DNA from 4 places in the Marinobacter sp. DUT-3 genome. Region 2 is predicted to be linked to each of the others. Evidence: predicted binding sites of a transcription regulator. Region 2 holds the regulator's gene; each other region holds the start of a gene.
The links. The regulator sigma-54, encoded in region 2, starts transcription at its own class of promoters, with help from an activator protein. The targets are predictions, from matches to a motif close to ANTGGCATNNANNTTGCTNT.
Positions count from the first base shown of each region.

Region 1 (7,694 bases), on a different contig from region 2:
CACCAGCTTGTCGGTGCTGTTCCCTTCAAGCTCCGCCAGCGGCGTTGAACGTCCCGCGCCACGCTGATCCATCAAAATGATGCGATAGCGTTCAGCATCGAAAAAACGACGATGATAATCCTCACACCCGCCACCCGGACCACCATGGACCACCAGCACCGGCATTCCATTCGGGTTCCCGCTTTCCTCCACATGCAATTCATGAGGCGGATCAACGGCGATACGATGCTGGGCATTCGGTTTGATTTCTGGGTAAAGGGTGAGCATGGGGCGCTCCGGTAAAAGGATGTAACCGGAGTTTAGCTGAAGTGAACGAAAAAGGGGCGGACCACAATGGACCCGCCCCTCCTGTTTCACGTACTGCAGATTACTTCTTGTGGGCGCGTTTACGCTCGTTTTCGGTAAGGAGCTTCTTACGCAACCGAATCGACTTGGGCGTAACTTCCACCAGCTCGTCATCATCGATGAATTCCAGCGCCTGCTCGAGCGTGAACTTGATCGGCGGCACCAGGCCAATGACCTCATCCTTCCCGGAAGCACGCATGTTATCGAGCTTCTTACCCTTGGTCGGGTTGACGACCAGATCGTTTTCGCGGCTGTGAATCCCGCACAACTGACCCTCATAGATTTCCTGGCCAGGATCAAGGAACAGCTTGCCACGACTCTGCAGCGTTTCCAGAGAGTAGGTCAACGCCGTACCGGTCGCCATTGACACGATCACACCGTTCTGGCGACTGGTCACATCACCGCCCTTGATCGGGCCGTAATGGCTGAAGGTTGACGTCAGAATGCCGGAGCCGGACGTCAGGGTCAGAAACGAGTTACGGAAGCCAATCAGGCCGCGCGCGGGAATGGTGTAATCAAGACGCATACGCCCCTTGCCATCCGGAACCATGTTGGTCAGATCGCCCTTACGCAGACCCATCTGATCCATCAGGGCGCCCTGGTGCTGCTCCTCGATGTCGATAATGACGTTTTCGTATGGCTCCTGCTTCTCGCCATCGATCTCACGAATGACAACCTCAGGACGACCAACCGCCAGCTCGAAGTTTTCGCGGCGCATATTTTCGATCAGCACCGAAAGGTGCAGCTCACCACGACCGGATACCTTGAACTTGTCCGCGGAATCGCCTTCTTCAACGCGCAGGGCAACGTTGTGGAGCAACTCCTTTTCCAGACGTTCCTTGATATTCCGGCTGGTGACAAACTTGCCCTCTTTACCACAGAACGGCGAGTCGTTGACCTGGAACGTCATGGATACGGTCGGCTCATCCACCGTCAACGGCGGCAACGCCTCGACATTGGAAGGATCACAGAGCGTATCGGAAATGAACAGCGAATCCAGACCACTCACACAAACAATGTCGCCAGCTTGCGCCTCATCGACTTCGACACGCTGCAGACCGGAGTGCCCCATGATCTTCAGGATACGGCCCTGGCGCTTTTTACCGTCGGCGCCGATGGCGGCCACGGGCGAATTGGTCTTGATCTTGCCGCGCATAATGCGACCGATGCCAATCACACCCAGGAAGCTGCTGTAGTCCAGCTGGGAAATCTGCATCTGGAACGGACCATCAAGATCGACGGACGGAGCAGGCACGTGATCAACAATCGCCTGGAATACGGCATCCATGTTGTCGTCGAGATTTTCGTGGTCCATCCCGGCGATGCCGTTGAGGGCGCTGGCGTATACGATGGGGAAATCCAGCTGTTCATCGGTGGCGCCAAGGTTGTCGAACAGATCGAAAACCTGATCAACCACCCAGTCTGGACGGGCGCCAGGACGGTCGATCTTGTTGACCACCACGATCGGATGCAGACCGGCATCGAAGGCCTTCTGGGTCACGAAGCGGGTTTGCGGCATCGGGCCGTCGATGGAATCAACCACCAACAGCACACAATCGACCATACTCATCACCCGCTCCACTTCGCCGCCAAAGTCGGCGTGGCCCGGGGTATCAACGATATTGATGTCGTAGTCGTGCCATTTCAGCGCGGTGTTCTTGGCCAGAATGGTAATGCCACGCTCTTTTTCCTGATCGTTGGAGTCCATAACGCGCTCGCTTTCGAGCTCTTTACGCTCCAGCGTACCGGACTGACGCAGCAACTGATCTACCAGGGTGGTTTTACCGTGGTCAACGTGGGCGATGATGGCGATATTACGAAGTTTTTCAATCACAAAAATAATCCTGCGGCATGCACTCAATGACCTGAGAGGGTCTTTCGCAGGGTCACCCCTGCACATGCCGTCTCAAATCCGTAAAATGAATTCATTCACCAGAACCGGCTGGCCCGGCGCCCTGCATACCGTTTGGAGTTTTTTCATCCCAAAAGCGGCAGGGTAAAAATGAGGTGGCGCGCAGTATATCGAAAAGTCCGTGTCGTTTATATGAAGAATAACGCCTATTCAGCACACAACATAGGTGCACCACTTTTGTGCAATTAAGTATTGCGCGCACCATTTTGATGCACCAAAGAAGTGCGAAACATTGGGTAACCTCTCCACAGACGCGCCAAAAAAGTCCGCACCCCTTGTGGTTGCGCTGTTCTGGCGCACGCCTGATAAATTGGCAAGACAATTGCTTTGTTCCTGTCAGCCGATTTTGCAGGTAAGACGCCGCAGCTTTTGATAAGCTGCCCCAACCTCAAAACAGATCGGAAGTCAGCGTCGCTGAGCGATCCGGCACAACGAACATGAAATCACCCGCCCAGCGGGAAACACGATGGAGCATGCACAATGTCCAAGACAGTTGATTTGATCAAAGAGCACGAAGTCAAATGGGTTGACCTGCGATTCACGGACAGCCGTGGTAAAGAGCAGCACGTGACTCTGCCTGCCACCGAAGTGGACGACGACTTTTTTACCGACGGCAAGATGTTTGACGGCTCCTCAATTGCCGGCTGGAAAGGCATCAACGAATCCGACATGATCCTGATGCCGGACGACGAAACCTCCGTTCTGGATCCGTTCACCGAAGAAACTACGGTTAACATTACCTGCAACATTGTAGAGCCTTCTACCATGCAGGGTTACGAGCGTGACCCCCGTTCTGTTGCCCGTCGTGCGGAAGAATACCTGAAGTCCACCGGCATCGCCGATGGCGCCCTGTTCGGTCCGGAGCCGGAATTCTTCGTGTTCGATTCCGTGAAGTGGGAAGTGGACATGAAAGGCGCCAACTACTCTATCCACTCCGAAGAAGCCGCCTGGGTATCCGGTGAAGACTTCGATCGCAACAATATCGGTCACCGCCCGGGCGTGAAAGGCGGTTACTTCCCGGTTCCGCCGGTAGACAGCCTGCACGACCTGCGTGGCGCAATGTGTGCCGCGATGGAGTCCATGGGCCTGGAAATTGAAGTTCACCACCACGAAGTGGGCACCGCCGGTCAGTGCGAAATCGGTGTTGGCGCCAACACCCTGGTCAACAAGGCTAACGAAGTACAGATCCTCAAGTACTGCGTTCACAACGTAGCTCACGCTTACGGCAAGACCGCCACCTTCATGCCCAAGCCGGTCGTGGGTGATAACGGTTCCGGTATGCACGTCCATATGTCCCTGAGCAAGGACGGCAAGAACGTCTTCGCCGGTGACAGCTATGCGGGCCTGAGCGAATCCGCCCTGTACTACATCGGCGGCATCATCAAGCACGCCAAGGCGATCAACGCCTTCACCAACGCTTCCACCAACAGCTACAAGCGCCTGGTGCCTGGATTCGAAGCTCCGGTTATGCTGGCCTACTCCGCCCGTAACCGCTCCGCCTCCATCCGCATCCCGTACGTAAACAGCCCGAAGGCACGTCGTATCGAGGTGCGCTTCCCTGACGCGTCCGCCAACCCATACCTGGCGTTCGCAGCACTGATGATGGCCGGCCTCGACGGCATCCAGAACAAGATCCACCCTGGCGATGCCATGGACAAGGATCTGTACGACCTGCCGAAGGAAGAAGCCCTGAACATTCCGAAGGTTGCTGAAACCCTCGCGGAAGCTCTGGACTGCCTGGAAGCCGACCACGAGTTCCTGACTCGCGGCGGTGTGTTCACCGAGGACATGATTGCAGGCTACATCGACCTGAAGCGCGGTGAAGTTGAGCGTCTGAACATGACCACTCACCCGGTTGAGTTCGAGCTTTACTACTCCTGCTAATCGCAGACGCCGTTGATCTTCGGATCACAGCGTGAAAAAGCCCCGCCTCGGCGGGGCTTTTTTGTGACCTCTGCCACAGTCCCTGTGGCCCTTAACGATATGTAACCCTTTGAACCGTCAACACCGTTGAAAACGCCTACCCCGCCATTGATAATCAAATCAAACAATCACCACAGGTTACCGGAATGAACTTACGGCTTGGATTATTCGCTGGCGTGCTCGTTCTCACATCCGCCCCTGCATTGGCAGAGGTCTACAGGAACGTTGATGCCCAGGGCAACGTTACCTTCTCTGACGAACCCTCGGACGGCGCTGAAGAAGTCAGGGTCAAACCGGTTACCACGGTTACTCTGCCCAAGCCGGCGGACGTACAAGAGCCGGAAAAGCTACGCCAGGTAGCCGAGGAAGAAGGCTCAGCTTACAGCAGCGTCCGGATAGTCGCCCCCAATGACGACGAAGCCTTTCACAGCGGCAGTGGCGATGTGGCATTCCGGGTCGCCAGCAACCCTGGCCTGAAAGAAGGTCATCGCTATGAAGTCACCCTGGATGGCCAACCCGTGGGCCAGACTACCTCGGATACGGTCACTGTACGCAACGTATTCCGTGGCACCCATAATGCTGGCGTCAACATCATTGACGAAAATGGCGTGCAGGTAAAAACCGGCGAATCCATCAGCTTTACCATCCATCGCCCCTCCGTTAACAACTGACCCATCCACTACGGGCGCACTATATTGGTGCGCTCGCACCAGAAAAACGCCATACTCTGACCAGCAACGGGGCGTTTTTCCAGCATCATCTGGCTCTCCCGACCTCCAACGCACTAAGCCACAGCGTCCGCGCTGGCGGTGACAGCCGTGTGCCCGTTAACCGGGCACCTAACACGAGCCACCCTCTCAAACTGGTTCGCTTTTTGCAGAACGGAGGGTATCCCGTTATGCCCATCAACCGAGACAGCAGCATGGCACTCTCACAACTCAAAGCCACTGGCTACAAGAACATCCTGGACAGCCTGACAACGGCCATCCTGGTGCTGGGAGATGGTCTGCGCATCCAGTATCTGAATCCGGCGGCAGAAAGCCTGTTCGAGACCAGCATCACCCGCAGCGAGGGTTTACCCATCGGTGACATTCTGGTGGATTCGGAAGACGCACTTACCACACTGCATGCCGCGGCAGACAACGGCCATTCCTACACCCGTCGGGAAGCGGAGTTCGTGCTGACCAGCGGCGCGCGCCTTACGGTGGATTACTCTGTGTCCCCGGTCAGCCTGACCCCGATTGAACTGCTGATTGAGATCCAGCCCCGGGACCGGTTGCTCCGCATCAGTCGGGAAGAAGACATCATCTCCCAGCAGGAAACCACTCGCATACTGGTGCGCGGCATGGCCCATGAGATCAAGAATCCGCTTGGCGGCATTCGCGGCGCTGCGCAGTTACTGGACCGGGAACTGGACGACGAAGGTCAGCGGGAATATACCCAGGTTATCATCGACGAGGCTGATCGCCTGCGCTCCCTCGTTGACCGAATGCTGGGGCCCAACAAGGCCCTGAAGCTGGCACCCACCAACGTCCACGAAGTGCTGGAGCGTGTCAAAACCCTGCTGGAAGCCGAGAGCCGCGGCCGTCTGGCATTCCGCCGCGACTACGACCCCAGCCTGCCGGAATTCGAAGGTGACAAGGAGCAACTGATCCAGGCCTTCCTTAACATTGCCCGCAATGCGATGGAGGCCGCGTTCGAAAACCAGAGCGAACATGCCGAAGGCGAACCGCCGACCATCACTTTCCGCACCCGCGCCCTTCGCCAGTTCACCATCGGCCACAAACGCCACCGCCTGGTGTGCCGCGTGGACGTGATTGATAACGGCCCAGGCATTCCACAGGATCTGTTACAGAATATTTTCTACCCGATGATCAGCGGCCGTGCCAGCGGTACCGGCCTGGGCCTGTCCATCACCCAGAGCATCATCGGACAACATCACGGACTCGTGGAGTGTGAAAGCGAGCCCGGGAAAACCGACTTCATCATCTTCCTGCCCCTGGAGGACAACCAATGAGCCAACCGGCAAACGTCTGGATCATAGACGACGATAAAAGTATTCGCTGGGTGCTGGAGCGCGCCCTGAACCAGGCCGGTATGCAGCCCCGGGTATTTGAGAGCGGTGAAAGCATCATGTTGCGGCTCGAGCACGAACAGCCCGACGCCATCATCAGCGATATCCGCATGCCGGGCGTGGACGGCATCACCCTGCTTTCCCAGATCGTGGATGTGCATCCGGATGTTCCAGTCATCATCATGACAGCGCATTCTGACCTCGAGAGTGCGGTTACCAGTTATCAGACTGGCGCCTTTGAATACCTGCCCAAGCCCTTCGACGTGGATGACGCTGTCGCCCTGGCAAAGCGTGCGGTGGCCCACAGCCATGAGCGCCGGGCCACCTCGGAACCCCAGGCAGAAAGTTCACAGCGCAATACCGAAATTATCGGTGAGGCGCCAGCGATGCAGGAAGTGTTCAGGGCTGTTGGCCGCCTCTCCCACTCCAACATCACCGTGTTGATCAACGGCGAAAGCGGGACTGGCAAGGAGCTGGTCGCACAAGCACTTCACAACCACAGCCCGAGAGCCAGCCACCCGTTTATCGCCCTCAACATGGCTGCCATCCCCAAGGATCTGATCGAGTCAGAGCTGTTCGGGCACGAAAAAGGCGCGTTTACGGGCGCAGCAGCAGCAAGGCACGGGCGTTTTGAGCAAGCCAACGGCGGCACCCTGTTTCTGGATGAAATTGGTGATATGCCGGCAGACACCCAGACCCGACTGTTGCGGGTACTGGCGGATGGCGAATTCTACCGGGTGGGCGGCACCACCCCCATCAAAGTCGACGTGCGCATCATCGCAGCGACACACCAGGACCTGGAGAAGCTGGTCCAGGGTGGCTCTTTCCGGGAAGATCTGTTTCACCGCCTGAACGTGATCCGCGTACACCTGCCCAAACTGGCCGAACGCCGGGAAGACATTCCGAGGTTAATGCAGCACTTCCTGAAACGGGCCGCCACAGAGCTGACAGTGGAACCCAAGATTCTCCGGCCCGAGGCAGAAGAGTACCTGACCACCATGCCCTGGCCGGGCAACGTCCGCCAACTGGAGAATACCTGTCGATGGCTGACGGTGATGGCCAGTGGCCGCGAAATTCACATTGACGACCTGCCGCCCGAACTACTCCACCAGGCGGAAACTCCGACCACCGGCCAGACCTGGCAGGAAGGCCTGCAAAATTGGGCGGAACAGGAGCTCAAACGCGGGCGTAAAGGCATACTGGATACCGCCGTCCCGGAGTTCGAAAAAATCATGATCGAAACGGCGCTCAAACACACGGGCGGCCGGCGTCGGGATGCATCGATTCTGCTGGGATGGGGAAGGAACACGCTGACCCGGAAGATCAACGAACTGGGGATGGATCACCCAGAGGGCGATGAAGATTAGACATTAAGTGAGACGGGGCCGGAAACTCTATTCCGGCCCCGCCCCGACGACCTGAAGGTGTCAATCAGAACGG
Region 1 covers NZ_JBNRMG010000017.1:36,717-44,410, reverse strand. Annotated here, with positions in the region: gene pip (prolyl aminopeptidase) at 1-267, opposite strand, end outside; gene typA (translational GTPase TypA) at 368-2,179, opposite strand; gene glnA (glutamate--ammonia ligase) at 2,738-4,141, shown strand; gene ACQUWM_RS18195 (DUF4124 domain-containing protein) at 4,327-4,851, shown strand; gene glnL (nitrogen regulation protein NR(II)) at 5,079-6,197, shown strand; gene ntrC (nitrogen regulation protein NR(I)) at 6,194-7,621, shown strand; gene ssb (single-stranded DNA-binding protein) at 7,686-7,694, opposite strand, start outside.
Region 1: glnA (glutamate--ammonia ligase) is a predicted target of sigma-54. The motif match lies at 2,567-2,586, and genes of this name have one in related genera.

Region 2 (7,694 bases):
TGTCATCGCTGAGGTATTGGAGAACCTCCCCTTCAAGCTGCTTATCGACCAGGTTCCACAGCAGAGCCCGCTGGCGGGGCGGTGACGATTCCAGCAGGTGAGCAATATCACTGGGGCTCAGGCCGCCATTCAGGATGCGTGCAACCTGTTTCAGCGCACCACTGTCCAACGCTTCGCTGAGGGAGCGAAGGCGCTGGCGGGCCTGGCTTTTTTCCAGAATATCGGTCATGAATCACCCACAGTCAGAAAACCCCCGTATTATAGCGGAGTTAGGCGGTACAGGTGAGAAAGAGTTGTAGGTGAATGTCGAAGAAAACCGCCCGGCGAGCGAGACGGGGCCTTACTCGCCTTCGCCAAAATAGTCATTGATTAGCTCGGCCAGGGCTTCAATGGCCTGTTGTTCGTCCTCGCCGTCTGCAATCAGCTCTACTTCCGTTCCCTTGCTGGCCGCCAACATCATGACCTGCATGATATTCTTGGCATCAACCTCACGGCCCTTGCCGCAGATTCTCACGGTACTTTGGTAAGCGGACGCCGTTGCAACCAGCTTGGCGGTTGCCCGTGCGTGCAACCCCAGCTTGTTGATAATGGTGATGTTTCGGCGAATCATAAGCAGGTTACGCTGGGTCCCGGGGTTGCAGGTGCGGCAGTTCCGTGTGGCGCACCTGAACGTTGCTGTACTTCTGGCGGAAATGCTGGCCAAGTTGTTCGCAGACGTAGACGGAGCGATGCTGGCCGCCGGTGCAGCCGATGGAGATGGTCATATAGCTTCGGTTGCTGTCAGCGAAGGTAGGAAGCCAGCTTTCCAGGAACGTGGTCAGGTCCTCGACCATCTTGCGGGTCAGTGGTTCCTTTTCCAGGAAATCGATGACCGGTTGGTCAGTGCCGACAAACTGTCGCAGGCTTGTGTCCCAGTAAGGGTTGGGCAGGCAGCGCACGTCGAAGACGTAGTCAGAGTCCAGTGGCACGCCGTGCTTGAACCCGAACGACTGGAACAGCAGCGCCAGTTCCTGCTCCTTGCGACCGACGATCCGTTGTTTGACCATGTCACGTAACTCATACATGGACATACCGGTGGTGTCGATGTACAGGTCGGCCAGTTTGGACAGCGGTTCCAGCAGTTTTTTCTCGTTGCTGATGGCCTCACGGAGCGAGGTCTTGTCGTCGCTCAGCGGGTGCTTGCGCCGGGTGGCATGGAAACGCTGAAGCAGGGATTGTTCGTCCGCGTCCAGGTAAATGATCTCGACGGTCACGCCGGTATTCTGGAGTTGGCGGTAAATGGCTTCGAAATTGGTCAGTTCACCCGCCAGGTTGCGGGCATCAATGCTGACCGCCATCTTCTTCAGGCGACCGGGAGTGTCGCTGTGGCTGGCGGCTTCCTTGGTCAGGGGGAAGAGCAGGCCAATGGGCAGGTTATCAATACAGTAAAAACCAAGGTCTTCCAGTACATGCAGCGCCGTACTTTTCCCTGAGCCCGACCTGCCACTGACAATAATCAGTTTCATCGCCTGTTTGCCTCCGGTCAGTAAAATATCAGCCGTTACTGTCCAGCATGCGGCTGTAAAGAGACTGGGCATCGGTACACTGCCGCAGTTGATCGCAAAATCCGCGATCGTTGAACTTCTCCGCCAGCTGGCTGAGCAGTTCCAGGTGTTCGCTGGTGGCTTCCTTGGGAACAATCAGGGCAAACACCAGGTCCACCGGCTGATTGTCAATGGCGTCAAAGCCCACGCCTTCTTCCAGCGTAAACAGCACGCCTACCACTCGGTCCAGGCCGTCCAGGCGGCAATGAGGGATAGCGATCCCCTGGCCGATGCCGGTACTTCCCAACCGCTCCCGTGAGATCAGGTTGTTGAAGATCTGGGTCTCACTGAGGGAGGCGTCCTGCTGATTTACCTCCTCGGCAATGAATTCCAGAACGCGTTTCTTGCTGGACGCAGCTACCCGGCAAAGGGTCAGCTCCGGTGCAAGTATGTTTTCTATAGTCAGGGATGTGTCGCTCATGGATCGACTGCAATTCCGTAAAAAAAAGGCTGCGGCATGTTAACCCATGCCGCAGCTCGATTGTTTTGAATGCCTGGAAAACAGCGCCTTAACGGGCGCCGTTACCATGCATACGATCGACGTTCTTTTCCTTGTGCTTGAGAATCTGACGGTCCAGCTTGTCAATCAGCGAATCAATCGCTGCGTACATGTCATCGTTTTCCGCCTTTGCGTGAATCTCACCGCCAATCACATGGAGTGTCGCCTCCGCCATCTGCCGTACCTTCTCCACCTCAAGCGTTACCTGGCAGTTGCTGATGTGGTCAAAATGGCGCTCGAGCTTTTCAAACTTGCCTGATACGTAATCTTTCAGTGCGGGGGTCAATTCTACATGGTGGCCTGAAATATTGAGTTGCATAGGCGTCTCCTGTCGTCATCTTGCCGGCCCCTGTTAAGGGCTGACGGTGTGCCAGCGCTGTTCACGCCGGCGGATCCTGTCGGGTCAAACCAGCCGTTTTCGTTCGTTGGATGGCGGAATGTGCATAGCCTCCCGATATTTGGCTACGGTCCGCCTGGCTACCTTGATGCCCTGTTCTCCTAGCATGGCTGCAATTTTGCTATCGCTCAATGGCTTTTTCGGAGTTTCTGACGCAATCAGTTTCTTGATCATGGCACGGATCGCGGTTGAGGAACACTCTCCGCCCTCATCGGTGCTGACATGGCTGGAGAAAAAGTACTTCAGTTCGAAGATGCCACGGGGGGTGTGCATGTATTTCTGTGTGGTCACCCGGGAAATGGTGGACTCATGCATTTCCACGGCCTGGGCTATGTCCGAGAGGATCAGCGGCTTCATGGCTTCCTCGCCATGATCCAGAAATCCCTGCTGGTGCTCGACAATGCGGGTTGCCACCTTGAGCAGGGTTTCGTTCCGGCTCTGCAGGCTCTTGATGAACCATTTGGCTTCCTGCAGCTGATCTCTCAGGTAGGTGTTGTCGGCACTGCTGTCCGCGCGCTTGATCAGGGAGGCATAGCTGGCATTGACCCGGATTCGTGGCGCAATGTCCGGATTGAGTTCAACACGCCAGCGCCCGTTATGCTTGCGAACCATCACGTCGGGAATGACATAGTCCGGCTCCGCCCGGTCCACCGAATCGCCCGGGCGCGGGTTGAGGCTGGTGATCAGCGCCAGCACTTCCCGCAGCTGGTCTTCCTTCAGGCGGCTGCGGCGCAGCAGTTGCGCGTAATCCCGGTTGCCCAGAAGGTTGATGTAATGGGTGATAACCAGTCGCGCCTGGGCCAGCCAGGGGGTGTCCGGGGGCAACTGGTTCAGCTGGATCAGCAGGCACCCCTGCAGGTCACGGGCAAAGACGCCGGGAGGATCAAAGTGTTGCAGGCGGTGCAGCACGGCCTCCACTTCATCCAGTTCCAGCGGGTCGTCTTCCGTGTCGTCAACCAGTCCGGAATGGATTTCCTCAATGGAGGTAGTCAGGTATCCGCGTTCGTCTACCGCGTCCATCAGGGCGTGGGCGATGGCCTGGTCCCGTTCGCTGAGAGGCGTCAGGTTCAGCTGCCATTCGAGATGGTCCTGAAGGGTTTCCGTCGGGGAGTTGCGGGTTTCGAAGTCGCTGTCGTTTTCGTCGTCGTTGCGGGCCGCCGGTGCTGGCGCGGACTGGTAGATGTCATCCCAGGCGGTGTCTACCGGCAGGTCATCGGGGATGTTGTCGGGAATGTCGTTCTCCGACGACCAGTCGGGGCCATTCTCGGATTCATCCCAGTCGGTGGCGGATTCCGCCGCTGAAGCGGTTTCCTCGGCCTTGGCCGACTCCTCGTTGTCCTGCCCGGATTCGTTGGCGTCGGGCGCGTCGTCATCTTCCGACGTTTCCAGCATGGGGTTCGAGTCCAGCGCCTGCTGGATTTCCTGCTGCAGGTCCAGTGTGGAGAGTTGCAGAAGCTTGATCGCCTGCTGCAACTGGGGCGTCATGGTCAGGCTCTGACCCAGTTTTAACTGTAATGACGCTTTCATAACCATGGTTCAGGATCCGTGACTCAATAGCACCGTCTTAACGGGTGATTGCAAAAAAATTCGTTGTATGCTGGCTACTTGCCAGACCAAGCAAGTTCTTTGCCGAGTGTACTTGCTTGTCACCAACATGACAATTGGGTCATGAAGACGGCGGTGTCGGAATATGCGTTACGTCAAAGTCGGAATTCATTGCCAAGGTAAACCTCTTTCACCTGCTGGTTGGCCAGGATTTCCTCGGAATTGCCGGAGGCAATGATGTGGCCGCCCGACACAATGTAGGCATTCTCACAGATATCCAGGGTTTCACGCACGTTGTGGTCGGTGATCAGAACGCCGATGCCCTTGTCCCGCAGGTGGCGGATTATCTGCTTGATATCGCTGACTGAAATCGGATCAACACCGGCAAACGGTTCGTCCAGCAGGATAAACGCCGGCTCCATGGCCAGTGCCCGGGCAATTTCCACCCGCCGCCGCTCACCGCCGGACAGCGCCATACCAACGCTGTCACGGATGTGGGTAATGTGAAACTCCTCCAGCAACTCTTCCACCTTGCTCTCGCGATCGGTCCGCTTGAGTTCCTTGCGGGTTTCCAGGATGGCCATGATGTTGTCCCGCACCGTCAGCTTGCGGAACACCGACGCTTCCTGGGGTAGGTAACCAATGCCTCTGCGCGCCCGGCCATGCATGGGCAGCGGAGTGATGTCCTGGCTGTCGATGGTGATGCGGCCATTATCCGCCGGCACCAGACCCACGATCATGTAGAAGCAGGTGGTCTTGCCGGCCCCGTTGGGACCCAGAAGGCCAACGATTTCGCCGCTGCGGATCTCCAGGGAGACGTCAAGGACCACTTTCTTTTGCTTGTAGCTTTTCGCCAGATTACTGGCCCTGAGAACTGCCATCCGAATCCTGTCTGTTTTGGCTGTTGCGTGGCTGGATAACCATTTCAACACGGCCACTGCCGTTGGTTTCTTCTGCAGCACCTTCGGCGGTAACTACCCGATCGACGCTATCATAATGAATGATGTCGCCACGGAACAGGTTGCCGTTCTGTTCGATTTCCGCTTCGCGTTCGAACGTCAGCCGGCTCTCCGGAGCGGAATAGGTGATATTGAGGGCGCGGGCATCGGTTTCACCCTGACCATCCCGGGCGGGTTGCCGGTAATGGGCGGGCCGGCCGGTTGCCTCGATACGCCGGAGGCCGTTCTCGTCCCGGTACAGGATCACCTTGTCGGCGGTAAGCTCGGTAGCGTCCTGGGTCAGGATGACATCACCGGTGTAGGTGGCAACGCCCTTGCTGTCGTCCAGCCGCGCGTTGTCCGCGTTGACAGTGATCGGGGTGTCGGAATCCAGGTTGAAAGCAGCAGCGGATCCGGCAACCAGCAAGGCGGCCAGCGCGGCGGTCAATTTACGGATTGGCTTGTTGGCCAGGCTCATAGCGTCCTTCCACCTGTGAGTTAAGTTCGAGTATGCGGTCATCAATCCACGCCTTCATGCCGATGGCCCGGGTAACGCTGAAGGAGTCGGTCAGTTTCACCGGTGCGTCTGTGTAGACTGTGCGGCTTTCGTTGTCCAGCGTCAGTCTGGAAGTCGTCAGGGTGCCCTGCCGGTTATCGCTGGTATGACGAATCACTTCGACATTGTCCTCCAGAAGTAGCAGGCCCTCCGTTTCCAGGAAGGTTCCGCTATCCGAGCTCAGGCGCCAGGGCTCTTCTTCGCCCTCGCTGTATAATCGTGCCCTGGGGGACGCCATGATCGCCTTGTTGTCGGATTCAAACTGTTCAATGCGTGGGCTTTCAAACCACACGGTCAGTCTTCCGGTGTCATCAAACGAGCGGTATCGACCGTTGACCACAAAACCATCGGGTTCGGACTGCCCCCTCAGGGCTGCGGCCTCCACCGGTTCCTGAGGGTCGTCACTCTGCCACATCATCACTACCAGGGCTACAGCGGTACAGCCGAGCGCAAGGGTTCTAAGCACGGGGCGGTCAGCCAGCAGCAGGGTCGAAAGCAGGTTGCCTCTCATGGTGACGGGATCCTTCAGTCGGCCTGGGTGTAGCTTGCCAGGGTGGAGTCAAGCTTGCCGCGCGCGGTCAGCAGCAGATCGCACACCTCGCGCACCGCGCCACTGCCGCCGGCAACCGATGTGCATACGTCCGCGTGTTCGCGGACCAGCCAATAGCCATTAGGTACTGTGATACCGAGGCCGGCGAAACGGATGGCCGGCAGATCCGGCAGGTCGTCTCCCATATAGGCGATGCTTTCCGCAGCTACCCCCAGCGTGTCCACCAGCTCTTGCAGCGCCACTTTCTTGTCTTCGCGGCCCTGCATCAGGTGCGGAATGCCAAGATCCTTCATACGCTTCTCGGTCAGCGGCGACGTGCGCCCGGTAATTACGGCAACGGTCATGCCCGCGGCCATGACCTGTTTGAGGCCAAGTCCGTCCAGAATATTGAAGCCCTTCATTTCATCGCCGGTGGCACTGAAAAACAGCTTGCCATCGGTCATGATGCCATCGACATCCAGGGCCAGCAGGTGAATGCCGGCGGCCTTGTCGAGAATGCGTGCGGGCCACTGCGGGCGCAGGGTGTCTGTCATCCGTTGGCTCCTCAGATTACGCCGGCGCGGAGCAGGTCGTGCATGTTGATCGCGCCGACCAGTTGACCGTTCTCATCGGTGACAGGCAGGGCGTTGATCTTCATCTCTTCCATGATATTCAGCGCCTCCGCGGCCAGATGGTCGGCCTGGATGGTCTTGCCGTTGTGGGTCATCACCTGGTGAATGGGGGTGGTGTGAACGTCAAAGGATTTGTCCAGCGTGCGGCGCAAGTCGCCGTCGGTGAACACGCCTGTCATGTTGCCGTCCGCATCCACTACAGTGGTCATGCCCAGGCCCTTGCGGGACATTTCAAGCAGTGCACCGCTCAGGGGGGTGTCGCCGGTTACCCGGGGAATGCGGTCACCGGTGTGCATGATGTCGGAAACCCGCAGCAGCAGGCGGCGGCCCAGGCTGCCACCCGGGTGGGAAAACGCAAAATCTTCAGCGCTGAAGCCCCGGGCTTCCAGCAGTGCGACCGCCAGGGCATCCCCCATCACCAGGGTGGCGGTGGTGCTGGACGTGGGCGCCAGCCCCAGGGGGCAGGCCTCCAGGGTCACGCTGACGTCCAGATTTGCCACCGCTTCCTTTGCCAGGGTGGAATCCGCGTTGCCCGTCATGCTGATCAGGGGCGCTCCCATACGGCGCAGCAGCGGTAGAATCGTGACCACCTCACTGGTATTGCCACTGTTGGAGATGGCGAGCACCACATCCTGGCCGGTAATCATACCCAGGTCGCCATGGCTGGCCTCGCCGGGGTGCACAAAAAAAGACGGGGTGCCGGTGCTGGCCAGGGTGGCGGCAATCTTGTTGCCGATATGGCCGGATTTTCCCATGCCGGTAACCACCACGCGCCCCTTGCACGCCATGATGACCTCGCAGGCGCGGATGAAGTGATCATCGATGCGGTCCGAAAGGGCGGCAATGGCGTCCTTCTCGATTTCAATGGCCCGGAGCGCCGAGTCCCGGAAGGTCTGATTGATGTCGGCTGTGGACTTGTTGCTGTCGCTCATGATGTTTTCGGCTCGCACCTTGTCGTCATTGGGGACACTGAATGAATTGGCGAGAGTATATCACTTCACGAGGCTGCAGGGCC
Region 2 covers NZ_JBNRMG010000001.1:14,748-22,441, forward strand. Annotated here, with positions in the region: gene mgtE (magnesium transporter) at 1-229, opposite strand, end outside; gene ACQUWM_RS00065 (HPr family phosphocarrier protein) at 341-610, opposite strand; gene rapZ (RNase adapter RapZ) at 618-1,505, opposite strand; gene ptsN (PTS IIA-like nitrogen regulatory protein PtsN) at 1,534-2,004, opposite strand; gene hpf (ribosome hibernation promoting factor) at 2,093-2,401, opposite strand; gene ACQUWM_RS00085 (RNA polymerase factor sigma-54) at 2,486-4,006, opposite strand; gene lptB (LPS export ABC transporter ATP-binding protein) at 4,180-4,905, opposite strand; gene lptA (lipopolysaccharide transport periplasmic protein LptA) at 4,883-5,440, opposite strand; gene lptC (LPS export ABC transporter periplasmic protein LptC) at 5,412-6,029, opposite strand; gene ACQUWM_RS00105 (KdsC family phosphatase) at 6,044-6,601, opposite strand; gene ACQUWM_RS00110 (KpsF/GutQ family sugar-phosphate isomerase) at 6,613-7,611, opposite strand.

Region 3 (7,694 bases), 950 kb from region 2:
CATGGTGCCGGGGGGCGGTGAAGGCAGCCAGGAGCCGGATGTGGTGGAAGGTATCAAGCTGACGGCCCATATTTTTGTTCCAATCCTGAACTTCCTGGACTCCGACCTGACCATTAAAGGGGTTCACTATCGCGATGACGAACCCCGACATCAGCTCGGGACTGATGGATCGCTCACCCTGGCTTTCCCGGAGCGGATAGAGGAGATCCACATGGATAACATCCGGGTCAGTGGCGGGCGAACGCCGGCGCTGGGCAATGTCAGCATCCACGATATCCGTTTCGATCCGGCTTCGCGGATGACCATCTATACCCGGTAAGGTCTGCAGGCATTCCGGAGAGTGCGTTGGCCGGAATCAGGCGCTGGCCAGGATGGTTCTCTGGGAAGCGCCGGTCTGTTCGCCATGGGCGCCGTAAAGCTTTTGCTGGCTGCTGGCGCCACGGAAGATGTCTGTCAGGCGCGACAGGCGCTTCTGCATGTGGCTGATGACGCGACCGTTGTTCTGGTTGATCTCCTGGCAGAACGTCAGGCGCTCATTGGCCTGCGACCACAGCGACGCAAGATCGGATAATCCGGCGCTGCGGATAAAACGGGATGGCGCTCCGCTTTCCGGGCGATAGCCCATGGCAACGAGGGTATGAATTTTTTGCCTGGCACGGCCGCGGATCTGGTCGAGCAGGGTGTTTTTCTCGGTCGTTATTGCTTGCAGTGCCTGCATGTCCGAGGAAGAGAGGCAGGACTTTTCCTGCTCCAGAATATCCGCCAGTGCATCCAGTTGACGGATATCCTGAGAGAGAAGGTCTTTCAGTTCATCGATTGCGGCCATGATTTACTCACCCGAATATGCTTTTATCCATCTCAAGCATTTTCTGGGCCAGTTTCTCGGCGTCAACCTTGTATGAACCATCGGCCAGCGCCGCACGGATCTGCTCAATGCGGTCATCATCCATTTCCGGATAATCACCCAGCTTCTGTTCCAGCTGTTTCAGGTTCTTGGCCTGATTGCTCAGGTTTACGTTCTCACCGCGGGCACCCTGGCTCTTGGCCTGCTCGGGTGCCTGGGGCTGGGCATTCTGGGTGGAGCCAGACTTGTCGGCCGTGGTTCTCTGGGTGTTGACCTGGCCGGGACCAATTCCATTAAAGTCAACTGACATATCGGTACCTGCTTACCTTATTGACTGTACGGGGGACAGCATTCGCGAATTTTATACCTGCGTATCGGCCGTCAGGCCGGAAGCTTTAGCGAATTTTTAGCTCCAGAAGATTACACTTCTGTCATTCGCAGAGCGTGGAGCGGCAAGACTCTGCCGCCTGCGGAAAAAGCGCGCCGCACCTACATAGGAATTTCAACCTGGCCCGGGGCGGTCACCAATGCTTTCACGGTGCGGGACGATGACAGATTCTCTACCAGTACCTGATCGCCCACGCCCGCGTCGGCCATGGCCTTGCCGCGAGAATTGACCGAGAAATTTCCACTTCTGGCGGTGATGATAACATGATCGCCTCTGGTCACCGCTGCCGGAGCTGAGAGCAGGTCTGGCGTCATCAGTGTGCCGGCGTTGACGCCGCGTCGCATCTCCATGCCCACCAGCTGGTCAACGTTGTTAATCACACCCTTGCGGGTGGCATTAACCACGACTGAGTCCGTTTCGATCATGTTCGCCATGACCCGCTCTCCCCTGGCCAGTGGGCGTGCGGCCACAAGGCCTTCTCCGGTAATGGACACGGACGCGTTGAGAAACATGCGCCACGGCCGTTCGCCGCGACACGAGACCTGTAACGTCGGTTGCGTGGTTTTCCAGGGATCACCGCTGAAACTGACGTCCAGGGGGGCGTTACAGGTGGCCAGGGCCAGTCGGCTGTCCAGTCGGCCGGTTTTGTGTATGACCTCGAAACCGTTGTCCGCCTGTTGTTTCGAAAACTCGTCAAGGAACGAAGCCGCAGCGCTCCTGATCTGCTCGGCGGTGGTGTTTGCGGCCTGCACCAGCACCGGGACAGACGTTAACAGTGTGACGACAAAAATGGTGATGCGCATACGCTGCGGTTTGTCCTATGCTGTCAATTGTCAGTGGAAGATCCCGAAAAGCTTAAGGGTTCGGGGAATCGGCCGTTAACTTCACATAGTGAGTCAAAATTCCGGCGAAAAGCTGGTTTCATCCGCTCTTGAGAGCAGAAAAAGCAAAATGCATGCCGGCATGTCCGCGGGCAGACCTGGGGGAAAAGTAATGGCAGGGGTACTCGACAGTGTAAATCAGCGTACGCAGCTGGTGGGGCAGAACCGCCTGGAGCTCCTGTTGTTCCGTCTTCGCGGCAGGCAGATGTATGGCATCAACGTTTTCAAGGTAAAGGAAGTCCTGCAGTGCCCCAAGCTGTCGTCGATTCCCAAAAGTCGTAGCGTGGTTCGGGGGGTCGCCCATATCCGCGGTGAAACCATCCCCGTCATTGATCTGGCCATGGCCATCGGCCATCCCGGAGTTCCCCGCGAGGAGCTGGCGAACAGCTTCGTCATCATCACCGAGTACAACCGCAAGACCCAGGGGTTTATGGTTACCGGTGTTGACCAGATCGTGAACATGAACTGGGAAGATATCCTGCCGCCGCCCAAGGGTGCCGGCAACGATGTGTACCTGACGTCGGTCACAAAAATGGACGACAAACTGGTTGAAATCATCGATGTAGAAAAGATTCTTGCAGAAGTTTCTCCGCTCAGGGACGATGTTAACCAGGATTTGGTGGCCCGCAGCGCCGGGCGTGTTCAGGCACACCTGCCTGTGCTGGTCGTTGATGACTCCAGTGTCGCGAGACGGCAGATAGAGCGATGCCTGACCGCCATCGGCATGGAGGTTGTTACACGGGACGATGGGAAGCAGGCTTTTGATTACCTGAAAAAAATCACTGAAGATGGTTCCAGGGCCAGCGATCATTTGTCCCTCGTGATTTCCGACGTCGAAATGCCAGAGATGGATGGTTACACTCTGGTGACCCGATGCAAAAACGATCCGGCGTTACGGGATATGTTTATTATGCTCCATACCTCACTGAGCGGTGTGTTCAATACCGCAATGGTGCAGAAGGTTGGCGCTGACGAGTTTATGGCAAAGTTCAGTGCAGATGAGCTGGCCGAGAAGGTTATGGAAATAATTGATCGTGCCTAGGGCCAGCGATCCTTGCAGATTCACCTGACGCAGAGATTCAATGAAAGCGGACATTACGCCACAGGAATACGAAGCTTTTAAGACGTTCCTGCAGGATGCCTGTGGCATTCTGCTGGGTGAGAACAAACAATACCTCGTAAAAAGCCGTCTGCGCCGCATTCTCGAAGAAAACCAGCTTACAACCCTCGGGGATCTGCTGGGGCAGCTGAAGCGTCCGGGCCGCAGCAATCTCAGGGAGTTGGTCATTGACGCGATGACCACCAATGAAACCCTGTGGTTCCGCGACAACCACCCGTTCCGGATTCTTCAGGAAAAGCTGCTGCCTGAGTTTGCTGAACGCAAATCCATGCAGCCTTTGAGGATCTGGTCGGCTGCCTGTTCCACGGGGCAGGAACCATACTCGGTGGCCATGATCATCGAGGAGTTCCGGCGTCAGCGCCCGGGTAAACTCCGGGATGTGAAGCTGACTGCAACGGATATATCCAAAAGCGTTCTGGAAGTCGCCCGCAAAGGTGAGTACGAAATGATCGCGATTGGGCGCGGGCTGTCCCCGGAGCGCCAGAAGCAGTTCTTCGCGCCATCTTTGAACGGCGGCTGGCAGATACGTCCCCAGATCAAGAGCATGGTGGAGTTCAAGGAACTGAACCTGCTGGAGCGGTATATGCTGGGCAAGTTTGATATTGTCATGTGCCGCAATGTGTTGATATATTTTTCTGCGGAACTCAAAAAGGACATCCTGACGCGCATTCACGCCACCCTGAACCCCGGTGGTTACCTTATTCTGGGCGCGTCGGAATCACTCAATGGATTGCCCCACCTGTACGAAATGGTGCAGTGCCACCCGGGGATTATTTACAGGAAGAAATAACCCGCCCATGCCTCTCAACGTCTGGATACTGGTTGCCGCCCAGGCACTGGCCATGTGTACGGCCCCCTTCATTGTCTTCATCGGCAGCATTCATGGCCGGATTCTGGCGCCGTCCCCCGAGTGGGCCACTCTGCCAGTAGGGCTGGTGGTAGTCGGCACTGTGCTGGCCATCAAGCCTGCAACCTGGTTGATGGAGCGCCTGGGTCGAAAGCCGGTCATGCTTCTTGGTGCATTGATGGGGGTGCTGTCCGGTCTGACGGGCGGGGCCTCGGCCTGGCTTTCCAGTTTTCCGCTGCTGTGTCTGGCAGCCATTGTCGGCGGGACAGGGCTGGCGGTAGTTCATCAGTACCGCTTCGCCGCGATGGAATCCGTAAAGTCGGAGTTGGCAGGCTCCGCCGCGGCGCGGGTGTTGCTTGGTGGCCTGATTGCCGCGTGGCTGGGACCTGAAATTGCTCTCCTCGGCAGTGCGGGCCAGGGGGATCACCCGTTCCTCGAAGGCTGGCTGGGGCTGGGCGTCGTCCAGTTACTGGCGATGGGGGTGTTGGCGCTGGGCTATCGCGCAAAAAGTGAACTGGTCAGGGAAGCTCCGGCCGGGGGCGGTCGACCCCTGAAAGACATCCTGCGTGCCCCCGTGGTGTGGACCGCCATCAGCGGAGCAGCCATTGGTTATGCCGTGATGAGCTTTATCATGACAGCTACTCCGCTAAGCATGACCGAGATGGCCGGCCACGAACTTCCGGACGCCAAACGGGTGATCCAGATTCATATTGTTGCCATGTACCTGCCGTCGCTGATCAGCGGCTGGCTGACCCGGGTGGTCGGCATTCCCCTGATGATGGCCGGCGGGTTGATAGCCTACCTGGCCTGTATACTGCTGGCGTTCAGTGGCATCACTTTCCATCATTACCTGTTTGCGCTGATTCTGTTGGGTGTGGGCTGGAATTTCCTGTTCGTTGGTGGCACCACCCTTTTGCCCAGGGGGTACAGGGATGAGGAGCGTTTCCGGGTTCAGGGGCTGAACGATATGATGGTGTTCAGCTCCCAGGCTGTCGCGGCTCTCAGCGCCGGGGCTGTGCTGACGGCGCTGGGCTGGACCGGCTTGCTGCTGGCGTCGATTCCATTGCTGATACTGCACGCGGTATTGATGACTTCCTGGCTTCTCCATTCCCGGACACCAGCGGTCTCTGAATCGTCAGCGGACTGATAACAGCTGGCTTTGATGCATTATTGGGTAAGTAGCCGCAAGGTTTCCGGCGCTGTCAGCGCGGTATAGTGGCCAGCTGTGTCGAGCAGGCTGAGTTCGCAGTTGGGAAGGTGGCTTGCCAGGCAGCGGGCATGCTCGGGAAACACCAGGTTGTCGTGTAGTCCATGAACCACATGGACCTTCTGGTTGATTTGTCCGGCCTTGAATGGCCAGTCTCCGGCCATCAGGGCTATGTCCCGTGCAAATGACAGCGCTGCGATCCGGGGCCCCTGAGCCGTTGCCGCTTTGATTTCATCCAGATAGGCGGACCGCAAAGGCTCCTGTGAGAGCAGGGCGGTGTCGTTGGCCGACATGGCCTGGTGCATGGCGTTACACAGGGATTCGGCGCTCGTCAGAAGCGGCTCGAGCTGGGCTGGAAGCGTTTCCGGGTTATCCCGCCCGAGGCGCCACGTGCCTGCCGACAGCTCCCCGCCGTGGGCAAAGGGATCCTCCATCATCGGGATGGCCGGCATCCCGACAACCACCAGGTTATCTATTCGGGAAGCCGCACTCAGGGCACAGGCGAGAGCGAATATCCCACCTCCGGAAAATCCCAGTACTGAGAAGCGCTCCAGTTTCAGATGGTCCGCCAGAGCCAGTAGGTCGCTGGTGTGGTCGGCCAAGCCATAGTGCCCTATGGGGGTGGAGTCACCGTATCCTGGTCTGTCAGGGCTGATCAGGCGAAGCCCCAAAGCGCTGGCCTCTGTTGCCAGCCCGGCGGGCGCCACGCGTGATCCGGGAATGCCGTGGAGAAAGAATACCGGTTTGCCGTCACGGGGGCCGTGGTCAGACCATGACAGCCATCGACCGCTGTCTCTTTCAAGCATGGTGGTGTTCCGGCGCCAGGGAAGCCGCTCCCAGAAGCAGGCAGCGAACCATGTCGGCCTGGCGGGTCACCTGCATTTTCTGCATGACGGACTTGAGCTGTGTTCTCGCAGTATGTACCGAAATGCCCAGGCAGGCGCTGGCTTCCTTGATGTCATGCCCTCTGACCAGCTCCCCGGCCAGTCGGATTTCCGCGGGCGTCAGGCGGTAGATTGACATCAGGTGGTTGGTGTTCAGTGTCACGGGACGATCCGGGTTCAGGAGGAAGGCCAGTACTGTCTCTCCACCGTATGCAGTGGTGCCAAAACTCGATGGTCCTTGGCGGTAGTTAACCAGCGCCAGTGACGCCCCCCTGGGGGAAACTGAAATGCTGTGGGTGTTGCAGGTCCCATCCTGGAGCAGGCGGACAGCGGCGCGTAACTGGTTATGCATACTCTCGTTGCTGAATGCGAGTTTGCCACCATGAAGTCCCAGCCCAAAGGCCCGGGTTCTCGCGCATTCTTCTGCAACGTTATTAAGCCACTGACAACGCAAGTGGTGATCCAGGATCCAGACGCCAAAGGGCAAGCGGTCGAGCGCGGCGTGTGCCTGCTGGAGAGCTGATTCAAACTGGCCAATCAGGCGCGTCAGGTCCGCCGCTCTTTTCAGGTGTGGTGAGAAAAACTCAAGGGTTTGCTGTTCGTCCGGGCTGAAAGCGCCGGCCCGCCGGCAGCGATGAACGCCGATGTGCATGGCGCATTGCCGCCCCCGGTCGAATTGCGCGCCCATGGCGTAGAAATTGCCGTTGGGCCGGAAAATCGTCTGGTAGTGGGAGCTTTGCTCGAACTCTCGATCCGCAATAATCTGGTGGCTCACCTGAATCTTGCCAAGGGGGCCTTCAGACAGCGGAATGCGGAACGGGTCATGAAAGAACGCCCCTTCATGATAGGTTGCGTTAGCCGTGTCATCGAAACCCACGGTATAAGAGCGGTGAACCACGGGGTCATGAATGTCCGTTACCCGTAATGACGCAGTCCCGGTATGGAACAGTCTGGCGAGCTTTCCGAGGAAGACCGGCCAGCCGTCCGGATTCATGGCGCCGCCGTAAAGATCGTTCAGCATTGCCGGTGCAGCTGTTTTGATACTGCCCAAAACCTGCGACTCCTGATACCAGTGCATGCAATTGCGACAGGTTCATTTAAGCACACTTCTCCGGGGCCAGCGAATGGCTCCTTCGACAATATTGCGTGCGCGATGGGTCAGGTGCTACTTGATCAGTCCCTGAATGTCGCGAAAACGCGGGTGCTTGCAGTGCCGTAGCCATTCAAAAGCCACCATCTCGACTGTGACAATCCTGGCGCCGCTCTGGTGCAGGCGATCCAGGGCCACGTCCCGGTCAAGCTCATTGCGTGACCCGGTGGCATCCGCCACCACCCAGACCTTGTAACCGGCATCCACCAGGCTCAGCGCGGTCTGCATCATGCAGACGTGGGTTTCACAGCCACCGATGACGATTTGTTGGCGTCCTTCAGGCAATTCATCAATCAATCCATCGGGGCAGGCATCGAAATGATACTTCCCGATGACCTGATCGCACAGCTCACGGATGTCTGGCATGTTATGA
Region 3 covers NZ_JBNRMG010000001.1:969,633-977,326, reverse strand. Annotated here, with positions in the region: gene ACQUWM_RS04415 (pilus assembly protein PilB) at 1-319, shown strand, start outside; gene ACQUWM_RS04410 (flagella synthesis protein FlgN) at 356-826, opposite strand; gene flgM (flagellar biosynthesis anti-sigma factor FlgM) at 834-1,154, opposite strand; gene flgA (flagellar basal body P-ring formation chaperone FlgA) at 1,334-2,035, opposite strand; gene ACQUWM_RS04395 (chemotaxis protein CheV) at 2,226-3,155, shown strand; gene ACQUWM_RS04390 (CheR family methyltransferase) at 3,196-4,023, shown strand; gene ACQUWM_RS04385 (MFS transporter) at 4,031-5,227, shown strand; gene ACQUWM_RS04380 (alpha/beta fold hydrolase) at 5,248-6,093, opposite strand; gene ACQUWM_RS04375 (helix-turn-helix transcriptional regulator) at 6,086-7,222, opposite strand; gene ACQUWM_RS04370 (hydrolase) at 7,337-7,694, opposite strand, start outside.
Region 3: flgA (flagellar basal body P-ring formation chaperone FlgA) is a predicted target of sigma-54. The motif match lies at 2,176-2,195, and genes of this name have one in related genera.

Region 4 (7,694 bases), on a different contig from region 2:
CTGTTGGCGCCGCCATTCTGACCGGTACGATCAGCTCGTCGATCATGGTGATCTATGGCTTTATGGCCAATAATCTTGAAGACCTGTTTTGGACCCTGTTCTCGTTCAGTGCCATCATTTTCCTATTACCCTATATCGCCATGCACCTCGCGTTTTTGAAGTTGCGTATCAGTGATGCCGATCATCCACGGCCGTTCAAAATTCCGGGTGGTGATGCGATGGGTTACGCGCTTTCCACACTCTGTATTGCCATTCTGGGGATGTCCATCCTGTTGTTCTTCTGGGTTCCCGGCGAACCATTGGACACCGCGTTCGCCCTGCAGGTTGGCGCTGGCGTACTGATCACTCTCGCCATTGGTGAGTACCTGGTATATCGCGGTGAGAAACTGCGGGCAGCGGAAGCCGATCGGCAGCAGAGCAGGGTAGGTATAAAATTGGGCGTGGCCAACGGATGAGCCGCCGCTAAGCCGACACTCAGTAATGCAAATGCCCCACCCGTTAATCCGGTGGGGCATTTGTGTGTGCCGACATTCGCCGAGTGTTTCGCTTCCTTCCTTCAGAAGCCAGAACGTTTCCCTGGTTAATCCTCTTCCCTGGGTGGCCGCTCGACGACTTTGCGTTTGCCCTTGGCGCAACGCGCGAGAGCTTTCAGGCCATCGCCCTCGAAGGCGTCCACCCGGATCACGTCGTACAGCGCTTCAAGTGCTTCCAGCAGTTTGTCACACTCTTCCTCCTTGATAACGCCCTGCTCGCAGGCCCAGTCCACCAGTTCCTTGCGTTGGTGGCCCATTAACAGGGCAATACCATCCACCTCGTCCTCATTGCGGTTGCGAATGGCTTCATGGAGCCGGCTACGCATCTCGGCGGTTTCATTGGCCAGGCGATAGGCGTTCAGTACCCGTCCCAGTGGATCGTCCGGATCGGTGTTGATGTACGCCCCGCGGCTGACGCGCTGACGCACAGGAGTATCCTTCACAATGATGTTGGCGACTGTGGTGCCGAGCGTGTCATCGGGTCCGTTCAGGCCGGTAGCGCCCAGTGGGAACACCAGCAACCGTAATGGCCAGCGCAGCGCCGGTACCGGGAAGTTGATGATGGCTTCGCGCATGGAGTCCTGCAGGTCCCGCAGACAGGTTTTCAGGCCCCATTCCACCAGTGGCCGCTGGTCGTCCGGGTAGCCTTCCTCATGCCATTGCTTGATCACAGCAGTGGCGTAGTACAGATGCACCAGGCAGTCCGCCATGCGTCCTGACAGTCGTTGACGGGCTTTCAGGCCGCCACCGACCGTCAGCAGGGTGACGTCGGTCAACAGCGCGAAGGCGGCGGAGAAGCGGGCCAACTGGCGGTAACAGGGTTGGATGTCGCCCTGGCGTGGCACCGGCTCCAGCCAGCCACGGGTCAGCCCCAGAACAAACGCCCGCAGGGCATTACGGGTGGTGTGGGCAATGTGGCGGTAAAAAATGCCATCGAATTTTTTCGCGGCCTTGTCCTCATCTTCCATGCCGGCGGCTTCAATTTCCTCCACGATGAACGGATGGCAACGAATCGCGCCCTGGCCAAAGATCATCAGGCTGCGGGTGAGGATGTTGGCGCCCTCGACGGTGATGCCGATGGGGACCGCCTGGTAGGCGCGGGCCAGGAAGTTGCGGGGGCCGGTAATGACGCCACGCCCGGCCACCACGTCCATGGCGTGGTTGATCACTTCCCGCATCAGATCGGTGTTGCGGTATTTCAGCACCGCCGACGGCACCGATGGGCGTACGCCCCGGTCCAGCATGCCGGAGGTGAGCAGGCGGGCCGCGTCCATCATGTAGGTGTAGCCGGCAATGGGTTCCAGAGCCTCCTGAACACCCTCAAACTGGCTGATGGAACGGCCAAACTGCTCCCGCGTCAGCGCGTAGGAACCGGTGGCGAGGCTGGCCACTTTGCCCGCGCCGGTACCAAGGGCGGGTAGTGATATCGAGCGACCAATCGACAGGCATTCCAGCAGCATCGTCCAGCCCTTTCCGAGCATGTCCTGACCACCAATAACCTGTTCCATGGGGATAAACACGTCGTTACCCCAGGTGGGCCCGTTCATGAACACAGTGTTCATCGGCAGGTGACGGGCGCCGGCGTTGACCCCTTCGGTCTCGCGCGGCACAAGTACGCAGGTCACACCGATTTCATCCTGATCACCCATCAGCTTGTCCGGGTCATACACCTTGATGGCCAGACCAATCAGCGTGGCTACCGGCGCCAGGGTGATGTAGCGTTTGTTCCAGGTGACTTTCAGGCCCAGCACTTCCTCGCCGTTCCATTGCCCCTTGCAGACGATGCCCTTGTCGGGGATAGCGCCGGCGTCGGAGCCGGCCACCGGGGAGGTCAGGGCAAAGCAGGGAATTTCCTCGCCTCCGGCCAGCCGGGGCAGGTAGTGTTCTTTCTGGGTATCTGTGCCGTATTCCATCAGCAACTCGCCCGGGCCCAGAGAGTTGGGCACCATCACGGTGACGGCGGCGGACACGCTGCGGGTGGAAATTTTCATCACGATTTCGGAGTGGGCGGTATGGGAGAAGCCCTTGCCACCCTGTTCCTTGGGAATCATCAGCCCAAAAAAGCCGTTCTCGCGGATGAACTTCCAGACCTTGTCCGGAAGGTCGTAATTTTCATGGGTGATTTTCCAGTCGTCCAGCATGCCGCAGAGTTTTTCTACCGGTCCATCCAGGAACGCCTGTTCTTCGCTAGTGAGGTGGGCGGGCTTGGCGTCCAGCAGCTTTGACCATTCCGGCTGGCCGGAGAACAGTTCGCCGTCCCAGTCCACGGAACCGGATTTGAGCGCTTCGGATTCCGTCTCGGAGAGCTTCGGCAGGCGGTTTCGCACCCAGCCCAGCAGTGGGCGGCTCAGTTTGTCGAGGCGGAGATCACCGGGGAAAACCAACAGCAGAGCCAGGGCGAGCAAACCACCACCAAACAGTATGCTGAGCAGGTGCCAGCCATCCTGGAATAAACCGACGACGGTGGCGATGACCATCACCGCCGCGGCGGTTTGGCCACCAATGCCAAGATAAATCAGGACCAGTGCACTGATCAGAAGGAGCAGGACGCTCATGGGCAGACCTCCGTATCACGAATGAAATCAATCAGATTTGAGCAGTTATTACGAAGCTTCCTTTACCATCGATCAAAGACTGGGCAGTTGCAAGCAACAAAAACGGATTCTGGCCTGAAGATCATACATAGCCGGCCGCAAACACCAGCCCCAGTACAATGGGCATCACCACCAGACTGCCGAGGTTGCTGAGCAGCACCAGTGACGCCACTTTATGAGGCTCCTGCTGGTACTGCTCTGCCACCATGTAGTTGAGAACCGCTGGCGGAAGGGCCGCGAACACCCACAGGGCGGCCACCTGAAGGCCCGGAAGATCCAGTATGGCAATCATCGGCCAGGCGAGAATCAGACCCGAGACCGGACAGGCAATGGCGCCCAGCATGCCCAGTTTCCAGTCGCTGAAATCCACATCCAGCATACGCACGCCGAGGGTAAACAGCATCAGTGGAATACATACGCCACCGAGCATATTCAGGGTTTCCAGCAGCCACTGTGGCATGGGCACCCCGCCGAAATTGACGGCCAGGCCGGCAATGCTGGCAAACACAACGGGCAGGCGCAGCCGTTTGATGATGGAGGTGTGCGGGTCCAGCATGTAGAGGCCCACGGTAAAGTGCAGCAGCATCTCCACTATAAACAGCACGATGGCGGCTGGCAGGGCTGCGTCACCAAAGGCGAACACCAGTACCGGGATGCCCATGTTGCCGGAATTGTTGAACATCATCGGGGGCAGGAAGGTTTTCAGATCCAGGTTCAGCACCCGGGCCAGGGGGTAGAGGATAATGCCGGAACCCAGTACCACCACGGTGGCTGCCACTGCGAGGCTGGTGTATTCCTGTAGTGGTGCCTGCTGGTCTGCCAGGACCGCGAACACCAGCATGGGGACGAACAGTTCCATGTTCAGGGTGTTCAATCCCTGGATATCGGGCGTGCGATAACGGCCATACAGTGCGCCACATCCGGCAATCAGGAAAACCGGCAACATCGTGGACAGGATCTGACCAATCATTCGAAGGCTCCGACAGGGGTTATGGGTCAGCCGATGGACAATAAACCGTTAGGTTCGCAAGTGTTGGCCGTGTTCGGCAAGGAAAACCTGTGAATCTTCGACCAAAGCTTTAAACCCGCAGACGGACCGGTCATGTCTCTGATATGCGACGGCTTGCGGTGGTCATGACTCCTGCCACAGAATGATGACCATTCACCCGTCCCCATGACCGATCGGAGTGCCACGTGCCCATAGATTTCGACAAGTCCGTTATCCGCGAACAGACCTGTTCGGTAAAATTCGATGCCCGCCGGGCCGTGTTTGGTAAGGAGGATGTGATTCCGCTGTGGGTGGCGGATATGGATTTCCCGGCACCGGAGGCGGTCACCCGGGCCCTGGAAACCCGGGCCCGACACCCGATATACGGCTACACCCTGTTTCCTGATTCCCTGTATCAGTCGATGATCGACTGGTACAGGGACCGCCATGGTTGGACTATTGAAAGGGAATGGATCCTTATGGCGCCCGGCGTGGTGCCATCCCTTCATGCAGCGTGCCTGGCATTTTCCGAGCCTGGTGAGGGAGTCATCATTCAGCCGCCGGTCTACCCGCCGTTCTTCAGTTCGGTAAAGCGGACCGACCGGACAGTGATTGAAAATCCGTTGGACTGTGTCGACGGACGTTACACTATGGATTTTGAACACCTCGAACAGTGCGCCGCCCGTGACGATGCTCGCCTGTTGGTGCTGTGTTCCCCCCACAACCCCGTTGGCCGGGTGTGGACGGATGAGGAACTGCGGGCAGTGCTGGATATTGCCCGCCGACACGGCCTGGTGGTGTTGTCCGATGAGATTCACTGTGACCTGGTGTATCCGGACAAGCCGACGCATTGCATGCTTGCCCGCCTGGCGGAAGCCGGCGATGCGCTGGTAACGGCGGTTGCCCCGAGCAAGACCTTCAACATGCCGGGACTTGGGCTGTCGGCGCTGGTGATTCCTGATCCTGACCGACGGCGAGCAATGAAGGAAGTTTTCGATTCCCTTCACATGGGGCAATGCAATCCATTCAGCATCACCGGCTTTGAAGCCGGCTACCGGCATGGTGGTCCCTGGCTTGATGAGCTGATGCCTTACCTTCAGCAGAATCGCGATTTTGTGGCGGACTTTCTGGCACAGCGGATACCTGAAGTGACCATGGCGGTGCCGGAAGGAACCTACCTGCTCTGGCTGGATTGCCGTGGGCTGACACCGGATGACAAAGCGCTGAAACAGTTCTTTGTGCAGGACGCGGGCATTGGTATGAATCCCGGCGCGACCTTCGGCGACAACGGGCGCGGCTTCATGCGGATGAATATTGGATGTCCCCGGCCGCTCCTGGAGCAGGCACTGGAGCGCATCGAAGCGGCTGTCATCCGGCGTTTCCGGTAAGCAGTCGGGTGTGCCCTGAAGACTTGTCAGCTTTTTTTACGACCACAGTTGTCGTGGGGTTTACAGGAATACACAGGCGTCTGGTTTTAAAGCGAAAGACAGAAACTGGCATTGCCGATGCTTTTGTTTTGGGTGGTACTCATTAACGGAATATGGGGAAACCCAGGGAGGCAAGTATGCCAAGAATTACACTGGTCACGTTGTTGGCCGTCGTATTGTTTTTCCCAACACTGGCAAGTGCGGCGCAGATAACAGCTAGCTATGACGTCAATCTCAACTCGGACGATCCGGGTCTGGTGGTTAACTCCGCAGATATTGCTGACAATCCTTTCACGTTCAATCTTGGCGAAGGGGAAAGCCAGTATTTCAGCTTGTTCAAGATCTGGACCAATGAATCCGATGTAGGGGACGACGACGAAGTTGCCTATCCGATCTCGGTGGACTTCAGTTTCACTTCGCCCGATGTGCTGTTCGGATCGATCGATGGTGAGACCGTGGGGGTGAACAAGGTAGGAGGCCTGTTCCAGAAAGGGGTACTCACCTGGGACGGTTCACTGGATCTGTTCTTTGGCGCCCAGGGCGATGGCCATCTTCGGGTCACCCTGTTTGATGCCGTATTCAATGAAGGCTATCTTTTTGGCCTGCATGAGGGCAAGAAATACGGTGCCAAGGTCAAGGCCAAAATCGAGCTGATTGCCAAGGCGTCACAGGTTCCCGAGCCGGGCACCCTGGCGTTGCTGGGACTGGGCTTGCTTGGTATTGGGCTGCGTGCCCGTCGTAACGCCGGCTGAACGAACAGGTTCCTCAGACGTTCCGTTGGAGTCAGGGGGATGACCATTCCCCTGACTCCGGGTTAGCTTGAGGGCACTTTACGTGTCGCAAGAAACAGTCCTGCCAGTATTAACAGCCCGCCAATGATGTGAAAGTGCCCCAGCCGTTCCCCCAGGAAGACCCCCGCCAGTATCGATGCGAACACCGGCGTCAGGTACATGAACATGGCCGCCCTTGCAGGCCCCACCCGATGCACGCCGTGATTCCAGAATGCGTACGCCAGGATTCCGGGGAAGAAGGCAAAATACAATAATGGCGTGATCGTGGCGCGACCAACTTCGAACCCCCCTTTGAAGAACATCAGCTCTATCAGATAGAACGGCAATATAACCAGTGTGCCCAGGGCGATCTGGGTGGTCAGGAATGTCAGCGCAGGCAAGGGCACCGCCTGCCGTCTGAGCAGCACAGAGAACAGCCCCCAGCTGAACACTGCAGCCACCATGATCAGATCCCCGGGCTGGGCCTCGAGTTTCGTAAGCACCGACAACTGTCCACGGGCGACGACCGTCAGTATTCCCAGCACGGCCAACAGGATGCCCAGTAGCTGAACCGGGCGGGTCCGGTCACCCAGGAGCAGCCAGGCCAGCAAGGCAATGAAAATGGGAATGGTGGCGTTGATCAGGGCAATGTTGGTGGCACTGGTAGTGATGGCGGCGTAGTACAGCAGCGAGTTGAACGCTGCCACGCTGAAGGTGGCCAGTATAAGCATGGACCCCAGGTACTGGCGGATAACCTGACGGTGGCGCAACACGCCCGGGAGGCCGAAGGGCAGGATAACCGCCAGGGCGATCACCCATCGCCAGAATGACATGGACAAGGGCGGGATGCTGTCGACCGCACCCTTGGCAACCACAGCGTTGCCTGCCCAGAATAACGGTGTCAGTACCAGCCCAACGTAGGCCAGCCATATTGGCTTCGGGGAATGAATAGACACGCCAGCTCCTGTTGTCGTTCGAAAACGTCGGAAGCCGGTAGCATACTACTCGCCGGGAACTTCTGCCTCCGTACCAACGTGGTAGGCCGCAAAGCCGGCCATCACCACCTGATCCACGGCCATGCCAATGATGCGACCGTTGCTGGCCGCTCGGATAGGGTGCTGGGCGTTGGTGATAGGGTCGGCCACATAGCCCAGAACCTCACCTTCGGAAACACGGGCGCCGAGATCCACTTCACTGAACAGGATGCCGCCGTTTGGCACGCGGATCCAGTTGGAATCGTAGTAAACCGGTTCCGGGTCTCCCCAGACGAACATCCGGGAAATCATGCCTTCCTTTTCCAGCAGGCTGGTCAGGCTGTTTACGCCCGCATCAATCTGATGTTCCTGAATGCGGTGAGATTCGCCAGCTTCCATGGTCACGGT
Region 4 covers NZ_JBNRMG010000004.1:355,291-362,984, reverse strand. Annotated here, with positions in the region: gene ACQUWM_RS09990 (APC family permease) at 1-455, shown strand, start outside; gene ACQUWM_RS09985 (acyl-CoA dehydrogenase) at 581-3,088, opposite strand; gene ACQUWM_RS09980 (AEC family transporter) at 3,210-4,097, opposite strand; gene ACQUWM_RS09975 (MalY/PatB family protein) at 4,322-5,503, shown strand; gene ACQUWM_RS09970 (PEP-CTERM sorting domain-containing protein) at 5,680-6,294, shown strand; gene ACQUWM_RS09965 (DMT family transporter) at 6,357-7,268, opposite strand; gene ACQUWM_RS09960 (succinylglutamate desuccinylase/aspartoacylase family protein) at 7,314-7,694, opposite strand, start outside.
Region 4: ACQUWM_RS09970 (PEP-CTERM sorting domain-containing protein) is a predicted target of sigma-54. The motif match lies at 5,608-5,627, and genes of this name have one in related genera.